Regions from separate parts of the Nocardiopsis sp. iso_237 genome, predicted to be linked through region 2. Evidence: riboswitches for the same ligand, from Rfam matches in the RefSeq annotation. Region 2 holds a riboswitch; the other holds the start of a gene.

Region 1 (6,124 bases), 2.7 Mb from region 2:
ACTCCTGGGACGTGGGTGGTGGGAGGGGGCGCGGGTCAGGCCAGGCCCTCGGCCTTGAAGGCCTCGACGGACGGCTTGATGGTGGCGGTGACCCCGGAGTCGACGGCGTTGAGGGTCTTGAGCCCGTCGCCGGTGTTGACGATGACCGTCTCCGCCTCGGGGTCGAGCGTGCCCTCGCGGACGAGCTTGCGCAGGACGCCGGTGGTCACGCCGCCCGCGGTCTCCGCGAAGATGCCCTCCGTGCGCGCCAGCAGCTTGATGGCGTCGACGATCTCGTCGTCGCCCACGTGCTCGATCGCACCGCCGGTGCGGGTGGCGATGTCCAGCACGTACGGGCCGTCCGCCGGGTTGCCGATCGCCAGCGACTTGGCGATGGTGTCCGGCTTGACCGGCTGGATGACGTCGTGCCCGTCGGCCCAGGCCCGGGCGACCGGCGAGCAGCCGGTGGCCTGCGCGCCGAACACCTTGTACGGGCGGTCCTCGACCAGGCCGACCCGGATCAGCTCCTGGAAGCCCTTGTCGATCTTGGTGAGCTGGGAGCCGGAGGCGATCGGGATGACGATCTGCTCGGGCAGGCGCCAGCCGAGCTGCTCCGCGATCTCGTAGGCCAGCGTCTTGGAGCCCTCGGCGTAGTAGGGCCGCAGGTTGACGTTGGTGAAGCCCCAGCTCTCGCCCGCCTCGTCACCGATGAGCTCGGAGCAGAAGCGGTTGACGTCGTCGTAGTTGCCGTCGATGGCCACGACCTTGCCGCCGTACACGGCGGCCATCACGACCTTGCCCTCCTCCAGACCGGCCGGGATGAACACGCACGAGTCGAACCCGGCGCGGGCCGCGGCTGCGCCCACGGCTCCGGCGAGGTTGCCGGTGGAGGAGCAGGAGAGGGTGGTGAACCCGAAGGTGCGGGCGGCCTCGACGGCGATCGCGACCACGCGGTCCTTGAAGGAGTGCGTGGGGTTGGCCGAGTCGTCCTTGACGTGCAGGGACCGCAGGCCGAGTTCGGCGGCGAGGCGGTCGGCCCTGACCAGGGGGGTGAGGCCGGGGTTCATGTTGGGGAGGTCGGCCACGTTGTCGGGGACCGGGAGGAGGGAGCGGTAGCGCCAGATGTTCTTGGGGCCGCTCTCGATCTGCTCCCGGGTGACGGTCCCGAAGTCGTAGGCGATCTCCAGGGGGCCGAAACAGAACTGGCAGGCGAAGATCGGCGCGAGCTCGTAGCGCTCACCGCACTCCCGACAGGACAGGGCGGTCCCGGGGCCGAAGGCGCGGACGGAGGTGGGTTCAGCGGCGGCAATCGCCATGGCGAGGCGTCTCCCCTCATCTTTCCTGGTGGCCACCTTGACCCCAGGCCGGAGTTGGCACCTGCCTCGACGGGTCGCGGTGATCGCGGTTCCACATGTCGAGATGGTTGCCGGGGCTTCGCAGGGCCGGTCCCTCCACCCCTCTGGATGAGCAATATGAAGTTGTGGCGGTTCTTCTCCGAGAACGCACCGTCACTGTAACTGAGGTGCTGACCGATTTTCCACGCCGGGTGATCCGGATTACACAATCCGGCTCGCATGGTGAGACGGCACCGTCCACGTGGGGCGCGACCCGGAGGCGGCCTCCCCGCCCGTGTGACGGTGTCCACGGTTGACTCTGAGGGGGTTTGGGGCCGCTGCCCGCAGGCGAGACCTAGGGGAAGTGCGTGATCCCCGGACCATCCTTCGTCGAGAGGACGACCACGTGGACAAGGCTCAGATCCTCATAGCCTCCAACAGGGGCCCGGTCTCCTTCTCCACCGCCGACGACGGTTCCCTGACACACAGTCGGGGCGGCGGCGGACTGGTCTCGGGGATGATCTCCGTGGCCACCGAGATCGACGGGCTGTGGGTGTGCGCGGCCCTGTCCGAGGCCGACCGTCGGGCCGCCGCCGAGGCGCCGGGGGCCCGTCTGGACCTCGCGCACGACCTCGACGGCATGCGTGTCCACATGTTGGAACTCCCTGAGACGACCTTCTCGGGCGCCTACACGGGGGTCGCCAACTCGACCCTGTGGTTCGTGCAGCACATGCTGTACGACACCCCGAACAAGCCCTCCTTCGGCTCGGACTTCCGGAACCTGTGGGAGGACTACGCCGCCTACAACAACGCCTTCGCGGAGGCGCTGGTCGGCGGTGCGGCCGAGAACGCGCGCGTGGCCGTGCAGGACTACCACCTGGCGCTGGTGCCGCGCATCCTGCGGGCCCGCCGCCCCGACCTGCGGATCGCGCACTTCTCGCACACCCCGTGGGCCCCGCCCGAGTACTTCCGGATGCTGCCCGCCCAGGTGGCGCGGGAGCTGCTGGAGGGGATGCTCGGCGCGGACCGGCTGGGGTTCCTGAGCCCCCGCTGGGCCGACGCGTTCCTGCGCTGCTGCGCCGAGATCCTGCGCGCCGACGTCGACCTCGAACGCCGCACCGTGGAGTACGGGGGCCGGGTCGTCGAGGTGGGTGTGCACGCCCTGGGCGCGGACGAGGAGGGCCTGCGGGAGAGCGCCTCGGAGCCCGCCGTGGCGGACCGCAGGCGCACGCTGGGCGAGGCCGTGGGCGACACCCGCCTGATCGTCCGCGTGGACCGCACCGAGCTGTCCAAGAACATCGTGCGCGGCCTGGAGGCGTACCGGGAGCTGCTGACGGCGCACCCGGAGTGGCGGGGCCGGGTCACCCACCTGGCGTTCGCCTACCCGAGCCGGGGCGACGTGCCGGAGTACCGGGAGTACACGGAATCCGTGCTGCGGACCGCGAAGGAGATCAACGAGGAGTTCGCCACCCCGGAGTGGACCCCGCTGGTACTGGAGGTCAACGACGACTACCCGCGTTCGCTGGCCTCGTTCCAGATGGCCGACGTGCTGCTGGTGAACCCGATCCGGGACGGCATGAACCTGGTCGCCAAGGAGGGCCCGGTGCTCTCCGAGCGCGACTCGGTGCTGGTGCTCTCGCGTGAGGCGGGGGCGGCGGACGAGCTGGGCGACGCCGCGCTGCTGGTCAACCCCTACGACACCGTGGAGACCGCTGAGGCGCTGCACCGGGCGCTGTCGATGTCCGAGGGCGAGCGCAAGGAGCGCCGGGAGCGGCTGGCCGAGGCGGCCGTGGCGCTGCCGCCGCGCCGGTGGTTCCAGGAGCAGCTGCGCGCCCTGGGCGCGCACGGCTAGGCCGTGTAAGGGGTTCGGCTTCCTGCGCACGCTCCGCATGCTGATGCCCGCGATGCGGGGTGAGGGGCTCCTTCCGGTGAGCGATGGTCGGTGCCGGGTCGTCGCTGCCCGCGGCGGGTTGCACCTTCCGTAGCGGCATGTGGTCCTGTGGACCCACGTCCCGGTCCCTTGAGGAGAGGTCCCCGCTCATGCACCTGTCTTTCGTCCCGCCCCGTCAGGTCAGGATCGGTGACGCGGCGGCCTTCGCCGGCACCACGCCACGGGCGATCCGCCATTACCACGGGATCGGTCTGCTCCCCGAGCCTGAGCGGGGCGTCGACGGCCGCCGCCGCTACGGGTACGAGGACATGATCCGCCTGCTGTGGATTCGCAGGATGGCCGACGCAGGGATCGCCCTGGACGACATCCGTGACTCCTTCGAGACCGGCGCGACTTCCGGCGGTGCGGACGGCGGAGGCGGTATCGCGGGCGTCCTGGAGCGGTTGGAGGGGACCCTCGCCGAACAGGAGGCGGAACTGCAGCGGCAACGGACCGCCGTGCAGCGGATGCGCACCGAAGGCAGCCGGATGGGCCTGCTCTCCGACTTCGTCACCGACCGTCTCAGGAGCCTGCCCGAGGGCTCCCTGCGTCAGGCGGACCTGGACACTCTGCTGATCACCGAGCGGGTCTTCGGCCCGCTCGGCGCGGCCGTCCAGGCCACCCGCTTCATCGCCCTGGCCACGCATCCCGCTCTGCGGGAGGACTCCGACCGCGTCGATGCCGCCGAGGAGGCGCTCGACGACGGTGTCGCCGTCGACGATCCACGGGTGGCCCAAGTGGCCGCCGAGCGGCACGCCTTTGAAAGAGCCCTGCACGCCGTCATCGAGGAGTCCGGCCTGGACGAGGACGACGACGCCCTCTTCGACGCCTGGGACACTCTGCACCCCGCTCCCGCCGACGCCGACGACGGCGAGGACGTGATCGGCTCCGGCAGGCGGGAGGCCGGATCCATGAGCGCGTTCGAAGCCATCGGCAAGATGCCCTACGACGTCTCCCCGGCCCGATGGCGCTGTATGGAACTGGCCATCGAACTGTCCGCCCAGGACTCACCCGCCCCCTAGGACACGGCCAGACGGGGCTGGAACGACGCGAGGGCGTGTCCCGTGCTGGACACGCCCTTCGGCGGGGTCGCGTGGCGGTCGGACTCCGGTCATCCGGTTCGTCACCGGTCGTCCGGCCGGGGGTCGGTCAGTTGGTCCGGGAGACCGCCTTCCAGGCCTCGGCCTCGGCGAGGAGTTCGAGGACGATGTCGGACTTGGCGTCGGCGTAGTCCTGGATGCGCTTCCAGGTGCGCTCGGAGAGCTCGCGCTTGACGGCGGTGTAGCGCTCCCGGGCCCCGGCGTCGGCGGCGAGGTAGTCGCGGAAGAGCCGCATGCGGTCGACCTCCTCGCACCCCTCGCTGAAGACGTGGAGGTTGAGGTTGACGCTGGGGCCCTTGAGGACCCGGTGTTCGTACCAGTCGGGTTCCGCGATGACCAGGGTGTACCCCGCCTTCTCCAGGTCGGGGAGGTAGGCGGGTTCGTCGGCGGAGTCCGCGACCACCATGACCAGGTCGACGCAGGGCTTGGCGGCCAGGCCGGGCACCGCGGTGGAGCCGACGTGGTCCAGGGAGAGCACGCGGTCCCCGAGGGCGCTCCGGACACGGGACTCCTCCTGTCGGAACAGGTAGGGCCACTTGGGGTCGGGTTCGGAGAGGCGCACGCGACCGTTCACCAGGTTGCGTGCCATGGGGTCGGTGGCGACCCGCCTGTCTCCTCGTGAGGGCAGAGAGGGCGATTCGAGGGGCGACATTCCACAAAGCCTTGTCGTCCGGCGTACCCGCGTCAAGGCTTTCGACGTGCCTTACATATGCACGCGCATCCGTGACGCCACGGACTGTCGGAGCGGCATGACCGAACGCGACGGTCAGGGCTCGGGCGGGCCGTCGGGGGTGGAGACCACGAGGACGAGCGAGCCCTCCCACTCGGGCAGCTCGCGCAGGTGCCCGTGGCGCGCGTCCCACGTGCCGTCGCGGAGGTCGCGGGACAGGTCCTCGTGGAAGCGGGTGTGCGCGGCCTCGTCGACGAAGCTCCACGCCGAACAGGCCTGCCGGGCCCCGGGGTCGAGCAGTGCCTCGGGGCGGCCGTAGTAGGCCTCGTTGAAGCCGTCCGAGCAGTCGAGCGGAATCGGTACCCGTGTGACGGTGGTCGTGCCGCCCAGCCCCTCGGCCAGGGCCGACGGTTCCGGGTAGCGGCGCGCCTCGGTGTCCAGGACCTTCGGGCAGTACTCGTACAGCCAGAAGTCGCGCACCAGGGCCGGGTCGCAGGTCAGCACCGCCACGGGCCCCGTGGTCACCCGCCGGACCTCGGCCAGGCCCCGGGCGGGGTCGGACCACTGGTGGACGCTGAAGGTGGTCATGGCGGCGTCGAAGGAGCCGTCGGGGAACGGCAGCGACTCGGCGGTGCCGTCGACCGCCGCGGGCAGGTGCGCGGGGCGCCGGGCCCGCATGCTGGCCGAGGGCTCCACGGGGGTGACGTCGCGGTCGGTGGGTTCGTAGGAACCGGCCCCGGCCCCGACGTTCAGCACCGTCCGGGCCCCTCCCAAGGCGGCGTCCAGCAGTGCGGCGATCCTCGGTTCCGGTTGCCGGTGGTCGGTGTAGGTGCGGGCGATCACCCCGTAGTCCGCGTCTCCCGCGCTGCCGTCCCGCATCCGAACCATGCCGTCTCCCGCCGTCGAGGTGTGTGCCGGGTCAAGGTGGTGCCGCTGGGACCCTAACCAACGAAGGGCCGCGGCGTCACGGGGTTTTCGCCCGATCGGCCACGGCCCGCGGCACGCGCGTCACCTCACGCGCGGATCCGCCTACTTCTTGCGGCGGCGGCCGCCCTTCCTCCGGGAGGGGCGCTCCTCGGCCCGCGCCTGCTCGGCGCGCTCGGCGGCGAGC
Region 2 (6,124 bases):
CGCGGCCGTGGCCGAACGGGACGGTGAGATCGCGGGCTGGGCCGTGATCGAAGGGCCCGACGCCCTGCGTGCGCTGGCCACCGTCTCGGCCGTGGGTGCCTCCCGCGATCCGGAGGCCGGGGCCGCGCTCCTGGACTGGGCTCTGACCCGAACCGGTGACGCCGCCGTGGAACTCCTGGCCTTCGAGGGGGACACCGTGCTCCGCGACCTCGCGGAGAAGGCCGGTTTCGCCCTCGGGAAGGACAACACCTTCGGTGAGTGGATGGGCCGCGCCGCCACCGAGGAGGAGATCCGCCTCCCCGACGGGTACCGGATCCGCCCCGTCCGTGAGGACGAGGAGGAGGCCCGCGTGGCGTGTCACCGCACCGCCTGGAAGCCCTCCGACCTCCCCTGGCCCGAGCGCGTGGGCACGGTGAACCCGGACCTGACCAGCCGGTTCAGCCGGGAACGGTACGACAGCACCCGCGCCGCGCTGCTGTACGACCGCGAACTCGACCTGGTGGTGGAGGCCCCCGACGGGTCGCTGGCCGCCTGCTGCGTCGTCTGGTGGGACCCGGAGAACCGCTGCTCGGAGATCGAACCCCTCGGCGTGGTCCCCGCGCACCGGCGCCGGGGCCTGGCCGTCGCGCTCGCCCTCACGGCGTGCGCCCTGACCGCGCGTCGGGGCGGCGACCGGGTGTACATCAACACCACACCGAACGAGGCCTACCCGACCCCGGCCATGACCTACGCGACCGTGGGCTACACAACGCTCGACCGGGGCACGGCCCTGCTGCGCCCCGCGCGCTGAGCCCCCACGGCGGAGCCCCGGCCACCCGCTTCGGGTGACCGGGGCTCCGTGCGCGGTACTACAGACGGATCGTCGTGGACCGCACGATCTGGAAGACCGGGTGCCGGTCGGCCTCGGCCTCGAACGCCTGCTCCGGGGCCTCCGGAGGAGCGTCGAAGTACGGGCCGACGACCGCGGACCGGGGGTTGTCCAGGTACTCCTTGAGTACCGGAGCCGCCTCGGCCGGGCCCAGCTCCCGCACGCTCACCAGCTCGATCCAGCCGCCCTGGCGCAGGGTCGCGAAACCGTCCTTGCGGATGTTGCGCACCCAGTCGACCTCCCCGTACGGGGAGACCAGGTACCGGCCGCTCTCACTGTCCAGGACACTGAGCGGGATGGTGCGCAGGAAACCGGAGGTGCGCCCACGCGTGGTGAGCAGGTGCAGCTCCGGCGGGCAGGCCCCGTACTTGACGAAGCCGCTGACGAAGGCGTTGGCGGTCCGCCGCAGTTTCGTCATCTCGAACCGCTTCGTCGGTTCGTTCACCATCTTCGGCAACTCCCTCGATCGGATGCTCCCATTGTGATGGTTTCCGGCGACCGATGGCACCCGTGGGCGCGCCCCCGGTCTAGCGGAACGCCGAGACGCCGGTCACGGACTGGCCGATGCTCAGCGCGTGGATCTCCTCCGTGCCCTCGTACGTGGCCACGGTCTCCAGGTTCACCATGTGCCGCATCACCGGGTACTCCAGGGTGATCCCGTTGGCGCCGTGGATGCCGCGCGCCGTCCGGGCCACCCTCTGGGCCGCCGCCACGTTCGCGAACTTGCCGAAGCTCACGTGGTTGTGGTGGCAGTTCCCCTCGTCCTTGAGGCGACCGATCCGCAGCGCCGTCATCGCGGCGTGGTTGACGTCCACGACCATGTCGGCCAGCTTGCGCTGGGTGAGCTGGAACCCGCCGATCGGCCTGCCGAACTGCTCCCGCGTCCTCGCGTAGTCCAGGGACGCCTCGTAGCAGGCGCGGGCGGCGCCGGCCACGCCCCACACGATCCCGTAGCGGGCCTCGTTCAGGCAGGAGAGCGGGGAGCCGAGACCCTTCGACCCGGGCATGACGGCGTCGGCGGGCAGCCGCACGTCCTCCAGGACCAGCTCGGAGGTGATCGAGGCGCGCAGCGACAGCTTCCTGTGGATCACGTTGGCGGAGAACCCGGGGGTGTCCGTGGGCACCACGAAGCCGCGGATGCCGTCCTCGGTGGCGGCCCACACCACGGCGACGTCCGCGACCGAGCCGTTGGTGATCCACATCTTGGTGCCGTTGAGGACCCAGTCCGACCCGTCGCGGCGGGCGCGCGTGCGCATGGAGCCGGGGTCGGAGCCGGAGTCGGGCTCGGTCAGCCCGAAGCAGCCGATCGCGTCACCGGCGGCCATCCTCGGCAGCCACTCGTTCTTGTGCTCCTCCGAGCCGAACTTGTGGATGGCGGCCATGGCCAGCGAGCCCTGCACGGACACGAAGCTCCGCAGCCCCGAGTCCACGGCCTCCAGCTCCCTACAGGCCAGGCCGTAGGCGACCGCGCTGGAGCCGCCGCAGCCGTACCCGTCCAGGTGCATGCCGAGCACGCCGAGGTCACCGAAGGCCTTGGCCAGACCGCGCGGGTCCGGGAGGGTTCCGGCCTCGAACCAGTCGGCCACGTTGGGCAGGAGCTCACGGGTGGAGAACTCGCGGACGGCGTCGCGGATGTCGCGCTCGGTGTCGGAGAGCTCGGCGTCCACCGCCAGGAAGTCGAGGGGGTCGGGGGCGGCGGCCCTGCGCTGGGAGTCGCTCATGGTGGGTGTCCCTTCGTGGTGCTTGCGTGTGCGGGGTCGGTGCCGGGGCGGGGCCCGGCTCAGCCGACGTCGGTCTGTTGGACGGCGCCACTGGTCAGGAGCGCCGCGATCCGCTCCGGGGTGAGGCCGAGCTCGGTCAGGACCTGTGCCGAGTGCTGTCCGAGCAGCGGCGGCGCGGTCATCGGCACGGGGGTGTGCTCCATGCGGAACCCCGCGCGGACCTGCTCCAACGGCCCGGCGGTGGGGTGCTCCACGGTGCGCAGGACGTCGTCGCCGTTGGCGTCCGCGGTGCGCAGGGCGTCCAGCACCCCGCGGACCCGGCCGGCCGGGACCCCGGCCTCGACCAGGACCCGCATCCAGTCCTCGGCGGGCCGCTCCCGCAGAGTCGCGGACAGCTCCGCGACCAGTTCCCCCCGGTGCGCCACCCGCTCCGGGTTGGTGGCGTACCGGGGGTCCGCGCCCAGGTCGGGGCGGTCGATCGCGGCGCACAGACGCTGGTAGAGGGCGTCGTTCCCGGCGGCGATCACCACCTCGGCGTCCTTGGTGGGGAACACCTGGTACGGCACGATGGTCGTGTGGGCGTTGCCCACGCGCGCCGGTTCGGCCCCGGTGACCAGCGCCTGCTGCGCGAGGTTGACCAGGCTGGACAGGGTGGAGTTGACCAGGGAGACGCTGATGTTCTCACCGCGCCCGGTCACCCGGGCCCGCATGAGCGCGCCGAGGATGCCCACGGCAGCGTTCAGGCCGGTCAGGACGTCGGTGAGCGCCACACCCACCTTGCTCGCCGGACCGTCGGCGGGACCGGTGGTGGCCATCAGCCCGCTCTCGGCCTGGACGACGATGTCGAACCCCGGGCGGGTGGCGGGTTCGTGTTCGGGGCCGAAGCCGCTCACGGAGCAGTACACGACGGCCGGATTGCGCGCGCTCACCTGCTCGTAGCCCAGTCCGAGCCGGTCGATCACCCCGGGCCGGAAGTTCTGGATCACCACGTCCGAGGTCGCGCACAGCTCCTGGACGGCGGCCAGCCCCTCGGGGTCCTTCAGGTCGACGGCCAGGCTGCGCTTGTTCCGGTTGACGGACAGGAAGTAGGCGGCCTCGCCGGGGGAGTGGTCCGCCCGGTGCTCCTCGGTGGGTTCGGCGTAGGGCGGGCCCCAGGACCGGGTGTCGTCACCCCGGCCGGGCTGCTCCACCTTCACCACCTCGGCGCCCATGTCAGCGAGCAGCATGGTGGCGTAGGGGCCCGCGAGCACCCGGGACAGGTCGGCGATCCGCACCCCGGCCAGCGGGAGCGGGGCTCCCGGACCGGGAGCGGGATCGGGTGGGGAACTGGTCTCACGCATGGGGGGTCACTCCTCGCCGTCGGACGGGCTCTCGGGGTCCACGGGGCCGCAGGGCAGCTGGTCGCCGTCCCGCAGCTGGTAGTAGGTCTCCAGGCAGCGGCGCAGCGCGGTGGTGAGCGCGGCGCCGGACTGGCCCGCGTAGCGCGTCTGGACCCGCTGGACGATCTCCGCGATGTCCTCGGTCACCGAGGCGCCCTCGACCAGGGCACGGAAGAAGTCCTTGGCCAGGTCGGTCAGGAGGGTGGTGTCCGCGGCCACGATCCGGCCGTCCGCGGAGTCCACCGCGAGCACGACACCGAGCCGCTGGTACTGGGAATGGCTCGCCACCGAGTCGGGAAGACGGGCGTAGCCGGAGATGAGCACGACCCTGGGGTCGCGGAGAAGCTGCTGAACACGGTCGTCGCCGTACAACGGAAAAGCACCTCTTGTCTGCGGGCACGCGAAAACTCCAACTCACTGGAGTCTCGCGTCTGAAGGGCGGCCGGGGGAAACCGGACACCCGCGACGTGAGGGCAGTTCTCGATCAGTATGGCCCAGCCGGGACGGTCGGTGTCAAGGGCGGGGGTGGTCCAGGGCACACGAGCACACGGATGCGCGCCACGGGAGCCCTGTGTTACATTTCCGCTCAGGTCACGAGTACCAGCGACAAGCCCCGGCTAGCTGGTCGGCAACCCTCCTTCCGCGGTGGGGTGCCCCGGGTGAGGACCAGGTCCCGACACGACCGTGTCAGACAAGCGCGGACCCCTGAGGCGCAGCCGTCATCGGCGTACCCCGTGGGTCCCACGACCCGCAGAAGAGGTGCCCCATGACCACTGTCATCCCGTTCGACTCCACGCGCTCCAGCCGTTCCGCCGCCCGGGACGCGGCCCGCGAGGCCGAGGCCCGTACCGAGTGCGCGATCGTCACCGCCGAGGGCGGGGTCCCCCTGGTCACCGGTGAGCGCGTCGACTATGCCAACTTCGACTACGCCGCCAGCGCCCCCTGCCTGACCAGCGTCGCGGACGCGCTCGCCGCCGCCCTGCCCTACTACGCCAGCGTCCACCGGGGCGCCGGGCACCACTCGCAGGTCAGCACCGACGCCTACGAGCGCGCCCGCCGGAGCGTCTCCCGGTTCCTGGGCGTGCGCACCGAGGCCGACGCGTACGGCTCCGCCGACGCCGTCGTGTTCGTGCGCGGCACGACCGACGCCGTCAACCTGCTGGCCCGCGCCGTTCCCGAGGGCTGCACCGTGGTGGTCTTCGAGTCCGAGCACCACGCGAGCCTCCTCCCGTGGGAGCACCCGGCCTCACGCGCCGGGAAGGTCGTCCGGCTGCCCCTGCCCGCGTCGCCCGAGACCGCCGTCACCGCCGCCCGGACCGCGCTCGCGGAGGCGCCCGAGGGGCCCCGGCTGCTGTGCGTCACCGCCGCCTCCAACGTCACCGGCGAGATCTGGCCGGTCGAGGAGCTGGTCGAGGCCGCCCACGCCGAGGGCGCCCGCGTGGTGGTGGACGCCGCCCAGTACGTGCCGCACCTGCCGTTCAGTCTCTCCGGGACCGGGGCCGACTACGTGGCGCTGTCCGGGCACAAGCTCTACGCCCCCTTCGGGTCCGGGGTGCTGGCGGGCCGCGCCGACTGGCTCGGCGACGCCGCCCCCTACCTCGCCGGCGGGGGAGCGACGCGCCGGGTGACCGAGCACGACGTCCAGTGGAACGACCTGCCCGCGCGGCACGAGGCGGGCAGCCCGAACGTGCTGGGCGCCGTGGCGCTGGCGGCGGCCTGCGACACCTTCACCACCGAGACGCTCTCGCTCCAGCACATCCGCGAGGCCGCCCTGCTGGAGCGCCTGCGCTCCGGGCTGGGCGAGATCGACGGCGTGCGCGAACTGTCCCTGTGGGACGCCGAACACGCGCGGGTGGGGATCGTGTCCTTCGTGGTCGACGGCCTGCCCGCCGACCTCCTGGCCGCCGCCCTCTCCGCCGAGTACGGGATCGGCGTGCGCGACGGCCTGTTCTGCGCCCACCCGCTCACCACCCACCTGCTGCCCGAGGGGCACGAGCAGGCCGTGCGGGCGAGCCTGGGCGTGGGGACCACCGAGGAGCACGTCGACCGTCTGGTCGGCGCGGTGGCGGACCTCGTGGCCCGTGGCCCGCGCTGGGAGTACGCCGACTGCGACGGCCGCCTCGCCCCGGTTCCGGACCCCCGCAACGTCCTCTGAG

The links. Region 2 has a riboswitch for S-adenosylmethionine ahead of AC0VYM_RS20550 (aminotransferase class V-fold PLP-dependent enzyme). Riboswitches for the same ligand answer to the same signal wherever they lie in the genome.
Region 1: linked by a shared signal. The riboswitch ahead of thrC (threonine synthase) and the one ahead of AC0VYM_RS20550 (aminotransferase class V-fold PLP-dependent enzyme) in region 2 are both predicted to bind S-adenosylmethionine.

The regions. Positions count from the first base shown of each region.
Region 1 is NZ_CM149669.1:674,471-680,594, reverse strand. Features, by position in the region: gene thrC (threonine synthase) at 36-1,295, opposite strand; SAM riboswitch class I at 1,309-1,449, opposite strand; gene AC0VYM_RS03220 (alpha,alpha-trehalose-phosphate synthase (UDP-forming)) at 1,720-3,165, shown strand; gene AC0VYM_RS03215 (MerR family transcriptional regulator) at 3,354-4,265, shown strand; gene AC0VYM_RS03210 (GrpB family protein) at 4,393-4,995, opposite strand; gene AC0VYM_RS03205 (class I SAM-dependent methyltransferase) at 5,110-5,901, opposite strand; gene AC0VYM_RS03200 (S8 family serine peptidase) at 6,043-6,124, opposite strand, start outside.
Region 2 is NZ_CM149669.1:4,513,541-4,519,664, reverse strand. Features, by position in the region: gene AC0VYM_RS20575 (GNAT family N-acetyltransferase) at 1-790, shown strand, start outside; gene AC0VYM_RS20570 (nitroreductase/quinone reductase family protein) at 849-1,316, opposite strand; gene AC0VYM_RS20565 (acyl-CoA dehydrogenase family protein) at 1,396-2,589, opposite strand; gene AC0VYM_RS20560 (CaiB/BaiF CoA transferase family protein) at 2,649-3,929, opposite strand; gene AC0VYM_RS20555 (DUF3870 domain-containing protein) at 3,936-4,340, opposite strand; SAM riboswitch class IV at 4,558-4,672, shown strand; gene AC0VYM_RS20550 (aminotransferase class V-fold PLP-dependent enzyme) at 4,735-6,123, shown strand.